Regions from separate parts of the Bacillus rugosus genome, predicted to be linked through region 1. Evidence: riboswitches for the same ligand, from Rfam matches in the RefSeq annotation. Region 1 holds a riboswitch; the other holds the start of a gene.
The links. Region 1 has a riboswitch for cyclic di-AMP ahead of M0696_RS02550 (dicarboxylate/amino acid:cation symporter). Riboswitches for the same ligand answer to the same signal wherever they lie in the genome.

Region 1 (4,573 bases):
GCAAAGAAATGAAACCGCTTGGCGATACATTTATCAATGCTGTTAAAATGGTGATCGCTCCAATCATTTTCTTCACAATCGTTCTCGGGATTGCAAAAATGGGCGATATGAAGAAGGTTGGAAAAGTAGGGGGAAAAGCGTTTATTTATTTTGAGGTTGTCACTACCCTCGCACTCATTATTGGTTTATTTGTCGTCAATATCATGAAGCCGGGCGCGGGTCTTGATTACAGCAAGCTTGAAAAGGGAGATGTATCACAATACACGCAAAATGGCGGTCAGGGAATCGACTGGATTGACTTTATCACACACATTGTTCCGTCCAACATGGTTGATGCCTTCGCAAAAGGGGACATTTTGCAGGTCTTATTCTTTTCTATTCTTTTCGGAGTCGGTCTTGCAGCATTAGGTGAAAAAGGCAAAAGTGTCATTGATTTCTTCGACAAGCTTTCTCACGTCTTTTTCAAAATCATCGGCTACATCATGCGTGCCGCGCCAATCGGGGCATTCGGGGCGATGGCGTATACGATCGGGCACTTCGGTCTCGATTCCATCAAGCCTCTGGCAAGCTTAATGATGTCTGTTTATATTACGATGTTCCTGTTCGTATTTGTTGCTTTAAATATCATCTGCAAGCTTTACGGATTCAGCCTGTTGAACTACCTGCGCTTCATTAAAGATGAGCTTCTGATCGTGCTTGGCACAAGCTCTTCAGAATCGGTGCTTCCGCGAATGATGGATAAAATGGAGCGTTACGGCTGTTCGAAATCCGTTGTCGGGCTTGTCATTCCGACGGGCTATTCGTTTAACCTTGACGGCACATCCATTTATTTATCAATGGCGACGGTTTTTCTGGCACAGGTGTTTGGAGTAGACCTCAGCATCGGCCAGCAAATTACAATTATCCTCGTTCTGATGCTGACATCGAAGGGAGCGGCCGGTGTGACGGGAAGCGGATTTATCGTCCTTGCCTCAACACTGTCAGCGCTTCAGGTCATTCCGCTGGAGGGCCTTGCACTCCTGCTTGGAGTCGACCGTTTCATGAGTGAAGGAAGAGCGATTGTGAACCTGATCGGAAACGGAATCGCCACGATCATTGTTGCAAAAAGCGAAAATGAATTCGATGAAGCAAAAAGCATAGAGGCTGTTGAAGGCATGAAAAAAATGAAAACAGCAGTCTGAAAAAAAGAACGGCCCATCCATGGGGGCCGTTTTTTTAATTGTTTAAGAATAATTAAGGTGAGGACAGAGACCTCAGCATTTTTTTGTTATATAATTTACAAATGGATACTATATTGAATGAAGGACGTTTGTCCTAACAGGAGTGTATAAATGGCCGCTTTAGTTAAATTTTTTCAGCACCCGGGAGTAAGACGTTTTTCCATCTTTGTCGTGTTAACTGGTGTGTTATATCTATTTAAGAGCATGATCAACTTAATATTGCTGACCTTCATTTTCACATTTCTTATGGATCGTTTGGAGCTTGTCGTACGGCAGTTTTTAAGCCGGTTCTTCCGAGTGAGCCAGCGGGTTGTCATTACGTTTCTTTACATGTTGCTGGCTGTGCTGCTTACAGTCGGAGGTTTTGTGTTTTATCCGGTCGTCGCGGCGCAGATTCAGCAGCTGGTTAAGCAGATTAAACATATTGCGTATCACCCGGACACCATCCCTTTCTTTGATGAGATCACAAGTGTTTTCGGAGATATTAACATCAGTTCATATGTCAAAGAGGGCTTCAATGTGGTGTATACGTATCTGGCCGATATCAGCACATTCGGCTTGCAGATTGTAATGGCGCTCATTCTCAGCATGTTTTTCTTATTTGAGAAAAAGCGGCTTACTGAGTTCATGGCGAAATTTAAAACAAGCAAACTAAGGGTCTTTTATGAGGAAATTGCTTTTTTCGGAAGCAAATTTGCAAGAACGTTCGGCAAAGTTCTTGAGGCTCAATTTATCATTGCGCTCGTCAACTGTATTCTGACGTTTATCGCGCTTTGGATTATGCATTTCCCGCAGCTGTTTGGGCTTTCTATTATGGTATTCTTCCTCGGATTGATCCCTGTAGCAGGCGTCGTCATTTCTCTGATCCCGCTCAGTATTATTGCCTACAGCACTGGCGGCGGAATGTATGTGCTCTACATTGTGCTTGTCATATTCGCCATACATGCGATCGAAACGTATTTCTTAAATCCGAAGCTAATGTCTGCGAAAACGGAGCTGCCGATCTTTTTCACCTTCACAGTACTCATTTTCTCTGAGCACTTTTTAGGCATTTGGGGTTTAATAATCGGGATTCCGATCTTTGTGTTTCTCCTTGATATTCTTGATGTCACCAACAAGGAAGAAGGACCCAAAAGATTCCAAGAGAAAAGTAACAAAAAATAGTTTACAAAATTGGATCTTTTCTGTATAAATAAACTAAATCATACAATAGTAAGCCACACGCTTAATCCTTTTAGAAGGAGTGGGGGACCCAATCTTTTGGGGTTAATTTTTCATCTGAAAAACGGACATCTCTTCGTCCGAACCCGTCAGCTAACCTCATCAGCGTGAAGAGAGAGTCCTGTGGTTTGAAGATACAGCCAAAGCCCACGGGAAGTCTCTCGCGGGCTTTTTTTCAAAAAAGGGAGGAATGCGGATGAAACTGGCTACAAAGATAATCATTGCATTGGTGCTAGGTGCGGTCACGGGGATTATTTTGAACGTAACATCACCTGAATTATTTGAAAATTTAAATAAGTTTGTATTTGGGCCGCTTGGCACAATCTTTTTAAACCTCATTAAAATGCTTGTCGTTCCGATTGTCTTTTTCTCACTGACACTGGGAGTAGCCGGGCTGGGCGATCCTAAGAAGCTTGGCAGAATCGGTGTAAAGGCGATTTCTTATTTTCTCGTCACGACAGCAGTGGCGATTACCATTGCCATCATTTTAGCTCTTGTCATCAAACCGGGAGAGTTCGGAACGTATGACACATCGTCTGCCGAATTCACTGCTGAAAAAGCGCCAAGTATTGCGGACACCCTGTTAAACATTATTCCGACCAACCCTGTTCAAGCGATGACGGAAGGGAATATGCTGCAAATTATCGCTTTTGCCATTTTTGTCGGGCTTGGGATTACAATGCTCGGAAAAAAAGCGGATATGCTGCTCAAGGTTGTTGAACAAGGAAATGAATTGATGATGTACCTGGTGAATCTTGTAATGAAGTTCGCTCCGTATGGTACATTTGGTCTGATTGCGACAGCTATTGGAAGCCAAGGCTTCAGTGCAATGAAAGCAATGGGCTTGTACATGATTGTGGTAACCATGGCATTACTGATACATGCAGTCGTTACCTACGGATCTACGGTTGCGCTTATAGCCAGAAGAAATCCGATTACGTTCTTTAAAAATTTCTCAGAAGTTATGGTCGTCGCATTCAGTACTTCCAGCAGCAATGCAACTTTGCCGGTTTCAATGGATGTGGCCCAGAAAAAATTAAAAGTGCCTGAGCCGATCAGCAGCTTCGTCCAGCCACTCGGCGCTACAATTAATATGGACGGAACAGCCATCATGCAAGGGGTAGCCACCGTCTTCATTGCGCAGGTATTTGGGCACGATCTAACATTCACTCAGCTGCTGATGGTGATACTGACGGCAGTGTTAGCAAGTGTCGGAACCGCAGGTGTTCCGGGTGTCGGTTTGATTATGCTCGCCATGGTCCTTCAATCTGTCGGCCTGCCTGTCGAGGGAATCGGATTAATTCTCGGAATTGACCGCCTGCTTGATATGCTCCGTACAGTGGTGAATACAACAGGAGACGCGGCTTGCGCCGTCATTATTACAGAAACAGAAAAGAATAAACAGCCTGAGCAAGCTCCGACTCTATCGGTTTAACCAAACATTTGGAAGCAACAAATGCTATAATACAAACAGTGCCTAATTTTTGGGCACTGTTTATTTTTTGTCGAAAAAGGAGGAAGGCTTTATGGCTGAGCCGATTTTACATATTGAAGGCCTCGATAAAAAGATTGGGTCTAAACAAATTTTAAAACAGATCAGCATGGACGTCATGGAGGGCGAAATCATCGGACTGCTCGGTCCGAATGGTTCCGGAAAAACAACACTCATCCGTATCATCGTCGGGCTGTTAAAACAAAACAGCGGAAGTGTGACAATCAGCGGATTTCAGCATGATACAGAGTTTGAAAAAGCGATGGAAGCGGTTGGAGCGATCGTCGAAAATCCGGAGTTCTATCCGTACCTGACAGGCTGGGAAAACCTCAAGCACTTTGCGAATATGCACAAAAAAATAGCGGATGAACGGCTTGATGAAGTAGTGGAACGTGTCGGGCTGACATCAGCGATTCATGATAAGGTGAAAACCTATTCCCTCGGCATGCGCCAGCGTCTTGGCATTGCACAAGCAATTCTTCACCGCCCGAAGCTTCTCATTTTAGATGAACCGACAAACGGTCTCGATCCTGCGGGGATGAAGGATTTTCGCGATCATATTAAGGAGCTCGCAGAAAAGGAAGGAACAGCAGTCCTGTTCGCTACTCATTTATTGCGTGAGGTAGAGGATCTGTGCGAC
Region 2 (4,573 bases), 1.6 Mb from region 1:
AATAAATAAGAAAGTAATCACTAGGTTAACTGTAGGGTCGCCAACGTAGCTCATCAAATTATCCGGCCACAACGAAAACCCGGCATTGTTAAAAGCAGAGATTGCGTGAAATAGACTGGCAAACAAGCCGAATGCCCAGCCATACTGGGGGACAAGCCTGATGGATAAGATGAGTGCTGCTATCAACTCAATACTGATGGAAAACAGAAACAGGACTTTGACAAGGCCTATGACGCCGCCAATTGTCGGCTGGTTTAAGGCTTCCTGTACCAGCATTCGTTCTTTTAATCCGATTTTTTTTCCTAATATCATGACGATCAAAACAGCAAAAGTCATAAATCCAAGCCCGCCGATCTGAATCAGCCCCATGATGACAGTTTGCCCGAAAAGTGTAAATTCTGTACCGGTATCGACAACTGCAAGTCCTGTAACGGTTGTAGCGGAAGCTGCAGTAAAAAGGGCATCTATCCATGACAATGGCTTCATTGTAGAAATCGGAAGCTTTAACAGCACAGCCCCGATGATAATGGTAAGAAAAAAACCAATTGCAAGCACTTGAGGCGGTGTAAAACGAACCCATTTGATCACTTTGTCCTTTTGAAGTGTCACCTATGTCTACATCCCTTCGTTTTCAAAACGTTTAATATCCTTTTTATGCCCCATGATTACCAGGCAATCCTGTTCGTAGATGATGTCTTCAGGTGCGGGAGAAAGACGGATATCTCCATGATGTTTAATCGCCAGGATTGTACAGCCGTACTTCGCTCTTACATTCAGGTCAATAATCGATTTTGAATCAAGCTTGTGTGTTGCCAGCAGCTCGACAATACTGTAATCATCAGATAAATCAATGTAATTCAAAACGTTCTCGTCAGAAAGGCTTTGCGCGATCTTGACGCCCATATCCTTTTCAGGATGAATAATGCGGTCAGCACCGATTTTTTCAAGTACCTTATGATGATAATGGTTTTGAGCCTTTACCCAAATATTTGGGATGTCAAACTCTTTTAATAATAGGGTGGTCAGGGTGCTCGCTTGAATATTTGCTCCAATTGCAACAATCACATATTCAAAATTGCGTATTCCTAACGAAAGCAATTCGTTTTCTTCGGTGGCGTTGGCAATCACCGCATGAGTTGCGTAAGAAGCGTATGCATTTACCTTTTCTTCGTTGATATCAACTGCAAGGACCTCATGGCCCATTCTGTGCAGCTCTTTGCAAATGCTTCCGCCAAACCGGCCCAGTCCGATCACGGCAAATTGCTTATTTTTTATTCTTCCCAATGTTCATAACTCCCTTAGTAAAATTAACGTTTTTTGAGCAAAAAAAGACCATTTCGAAGAATGGTCGCTAATAGACCTCCTCTCTGTAAACGCCTACGAGGTTAGCTGTCGGATTAGGGATTCAGAGTACCCCCTCTTACTTAGTAAGATTCACCCCAAGGCTGTTAAAAAAACAGCCAATCGTTGGTTCCCCCGTTCGTGTTTGATTAAGCGGTAAAAGAGACTGTATGAAATTGAACACTCAAGAATTTACTCCTGTTTCTAGAGTTTGTCAATTTAAATTTTTAACCAGAAAAAAGAAAATTGGAAATAGAGGAAAAAGGGGAGGTCAAAACACAAAAAAGACCGGCATTAACCGGTCTTTTGAGATTAGTTGCAGCCGCACGGCTGAGTCGGAGGAGTGCTCCGCTTAGCCACGTCAATGCTGGCTTCTGCGTAAAATTTATTTCCGATGCTCAATGATTTATTCTCCGCACGGAAAGTATATGTACCAGCGGCAGGAAGTGTTTTGTTATTCAGTTTTAATTTGAATTCGCCAGCTCCTAACAAATCAAGTGCCAGAGGGATTCTTACTGTTTTCCCGTTATTAAGGATCTGTGTTTCACGCAACGCACGCCCGTTCATTGTGTCTTTCGTATTTGCAGTAAATCCGCTTGGCAATGTAAATTCCATAACGCCAAGGCTGAGAAGCGTATTTGGACGATACGTCAATTCGATATCTGAGAAAGACCATTCCGTTTTGCTGGCCCCTGTGATTGTTGCAAACAATGAAGCTGTTGACTGAGTTCTCATAGTAGACTCAGTATGAGCGGAAGTTGATTTAGATTCAGCCGCGAAAGAAGCTGAAGGAGCAGAAACGAGTAAACCTAGACTTAATGCACCGATTGCCAAAGAAGATAATAATTTGCGTTTCATAATAAAATTCCCCCTAAAAAGTTATAAAATATACAGGCCTGCCCGCTTTTCACCTCCTCTGAACGGCCAAATACAAATTTTACCTACATAAAATTACCATCAAATATTTTGGAAGTAAATGGGGTGTTTTTCCCGTATTTTTCAAATTTGTAGTAATTTCATATAAAAGAACAAAAAAACGCCCGGTTTCCCAGGCGTTTTCTGTTTTACTTTGTTTCAATCGGTATAAATTTGAAAATTTCCCCGCTCTGCACCGATTCAGCAAGACGCTTCAGCCAGTCATAGTAGGCTTTAGAGCTTTCCAGCTGCTCGTATAACTGCAGCGCTTCATTTTTGATGTCCTCACTGAGACCTTCCTTGCTTAAAATCTCTTGTAAATCAGCCTGAGCCTCTTCAATAGCTGCTACATTTACCTGCACTTCGCGTTCCCATTTAGGCGGAAAGAAATTTGTGAAAAATTTGAAGAAATCTTTTTCAGCCACAAAGGTATGCTTGCGGATGCCCCGGTGAAATGTTTTTTTCACTACATTTAAGTCCTGAAGCTTTTTGACGCCTGTGCTCATGCTTGGCTTGCTCATTTGCAATTCCTCACGCATTTCGTCAAGTGTCATCTCATCCCTCATATACATCGTCCCATATAAAATCCCGACACTGCGGGTAATACCGTAAAGATCCATCGTTTCAGCAATGGAGTCGATAACAAGATCCCGAGCCTGTTCTATAGCTGCAAATTCTGGATTTTCATCCATACTGACCCTCTTTTCCATTAGAAAATTAAATTCGTTAAGTTATTTCTTTATGTTCTTTATCTTAACGAAACATAAAGAAATGTCAAAAAGAAAATCAAAATGGGGCTTTGACAGTTTAAAATTCGTATGTTAGATTAAGGTTGTTAAAAACATTAAATTTTTATTTAACAAACTTTATTTACGTCAAGGAGGCTTATATGAGTCAAACATTATATATTGACGGAGAATGGATCAGTGCCGAAGAAGAGCAGATCCGCAGCATTATCAATCCATTTAATCAAGAAGAAATTGCAACCGTAAGCGAAGGAGGGCGAGAGGACGCCATCAAGGCAATTTCAGCCGCGCGAAGAGCATTTGACAAAGGAGAATGGTCATCTCTATCCGGGCTTGAACGCGGGAAGATTGTTCTGAAAATTGCGGAATTAATCAGACGCGACCTTGATGAGCTGGCTGAGCTTGAATCGCTTGATACGGGAAAAACACTCGAAGAAAGCAAGGCGGATATGGACGATATTGCCAATGTTTTTCAATATTACGCCGGATTGGCAGATAAAGATGGCGGAGAGATCATTTCATCTCCGATCCCTGATTCAGAAAGCAAAATTATCAGAGAGCCAATTGGGGTTTGCGGCCAGATTACTCCGTGGAATTATCCGCTCCTGCAGGCGAGTTGGAAAATCGCGCCTGCACTGGCTGCAGGAAATACGATCGTCATGAAGCCGAGTGAGATTACACCGCTAACGACGATCAAAGTCTTCAAGCTAATGGAAGAGGCCGGCGTTCCCGAAGGTGTCGCAAATCTTGTGCTTGGGCCGGGAGCCACAGTGGGCGACGAGCTTGCCGTAAACAAAGACGTCGATTTGATTTCGTTTACGGGTGGAATCGAAACAGGCAAAAAAATCATGCGGGCCGCAAGCGGAAACGTCAAAAAAATTGCGCTTGAACTTGGCGGGAAAAATCCAAATATTGTGTTCAAGGACGCAGATTTAGAGGTTGCGGTCGATCAGGCATTAAACGCTGTATTTTTCCACGCCGGGCAAGTATGCTCAGCCGGTTCCCGCTTGCTTGTTGAAGATGCCATTCACGATCAATTTTTAGCAGAGCTTGTCAAACGGGCAAAACGCATAAAACTCGGAAATGGTTTTCACGCAGAGACAGAAAGCGGCCCGCTTATTTCTGCAGAGCACAGGCAAAAAGTAGAAAAATATGTAGAGATCGGAATAGAAGAAGGCGCGAAGCTGGAGACAGGAGGCAAACGTCCGGAAGACCCTGCGCTGCAAAATGGTTTTTTCTATGAACCTACTATTTTCTCAAACTGTAAATCTGACATGAGAATCGTTCAAGAAGAGGTTTTCGGCCCTGTACTGACAGTCGAAACCTTCAGCTCGGAAGAAGAGGTTATCGCGCTTGCGAATGATACCATCTATGGTTTGGCCGGAGCGGTGTGGTCAAAAGATATTGAAAAGTGCGAACGCGTAGCAGCCCGCTTGAGAATGGGAACAGTTTGGATTAACGATTTCCATCCGTACTTTGCGCAGGCGCCATGGGGCGGCTATAAGCAATCCGGGTTCGGACGCGAGCTTGGAAAAATAGGTCTTGAGGAATACACCGAAGTCAAACATGTG

Region 2: another riboswitch for cyclic di-AMP. It lies ahead of ktrA (potassium uptake protein KtrA); the one in region 1 lies ahead of M0696_RS02550 (dicarboxylate/amino acid:cation symporter).

What each region holds. Positions count from the first base shown of each region.
Region 1 is NZ_CP096590.1:501,883-506,455, forward strand. Features, by position in the region: gene dctP (C4-dicarboxylate transporter DctP) at 1-1,181, shown strand, start outside; gene M0696_RS02545 (AI-2E family transporter) at 1,332-2,384, shown strand; cyclic di-AMP (ydaO/yuaA leader) riboswitch at 2,433-2,563, shown strand; gene M0696_RS02550 (dicarboxylate/amino acid:cation symporter) at 2,638-3,876, shown strand; gene M0696_RS02555 (ABC transporter ATP-binding protein) at 3,968-4,573, shown strand, end outside.
Region 2 is NZ_CP096590.1:3,061,872-3,066,444, reverse strand. Features, by position in the region: gene ktrB (Ktr system potassium transporter KtrB) at 1-609, opposite strand, end outside; gene ktrA (potassium uptake protein KtrA) at 616-1,284, opposite strand; cyclic di-AMP (ydaO/yuaA leader) riboswitch at 1,359-1,507, opposite strand; gene bslA (biofilm surface layer hydrophobin BslA) at 1,654-2,199, opposite strand; gene gbsR (transcriptional regulator GbsR) at 2,406-2,948, opposite strand; gene betB (betaine-aldehyde dehydrogenase) at 3,146-4,573, shown strand, end outside.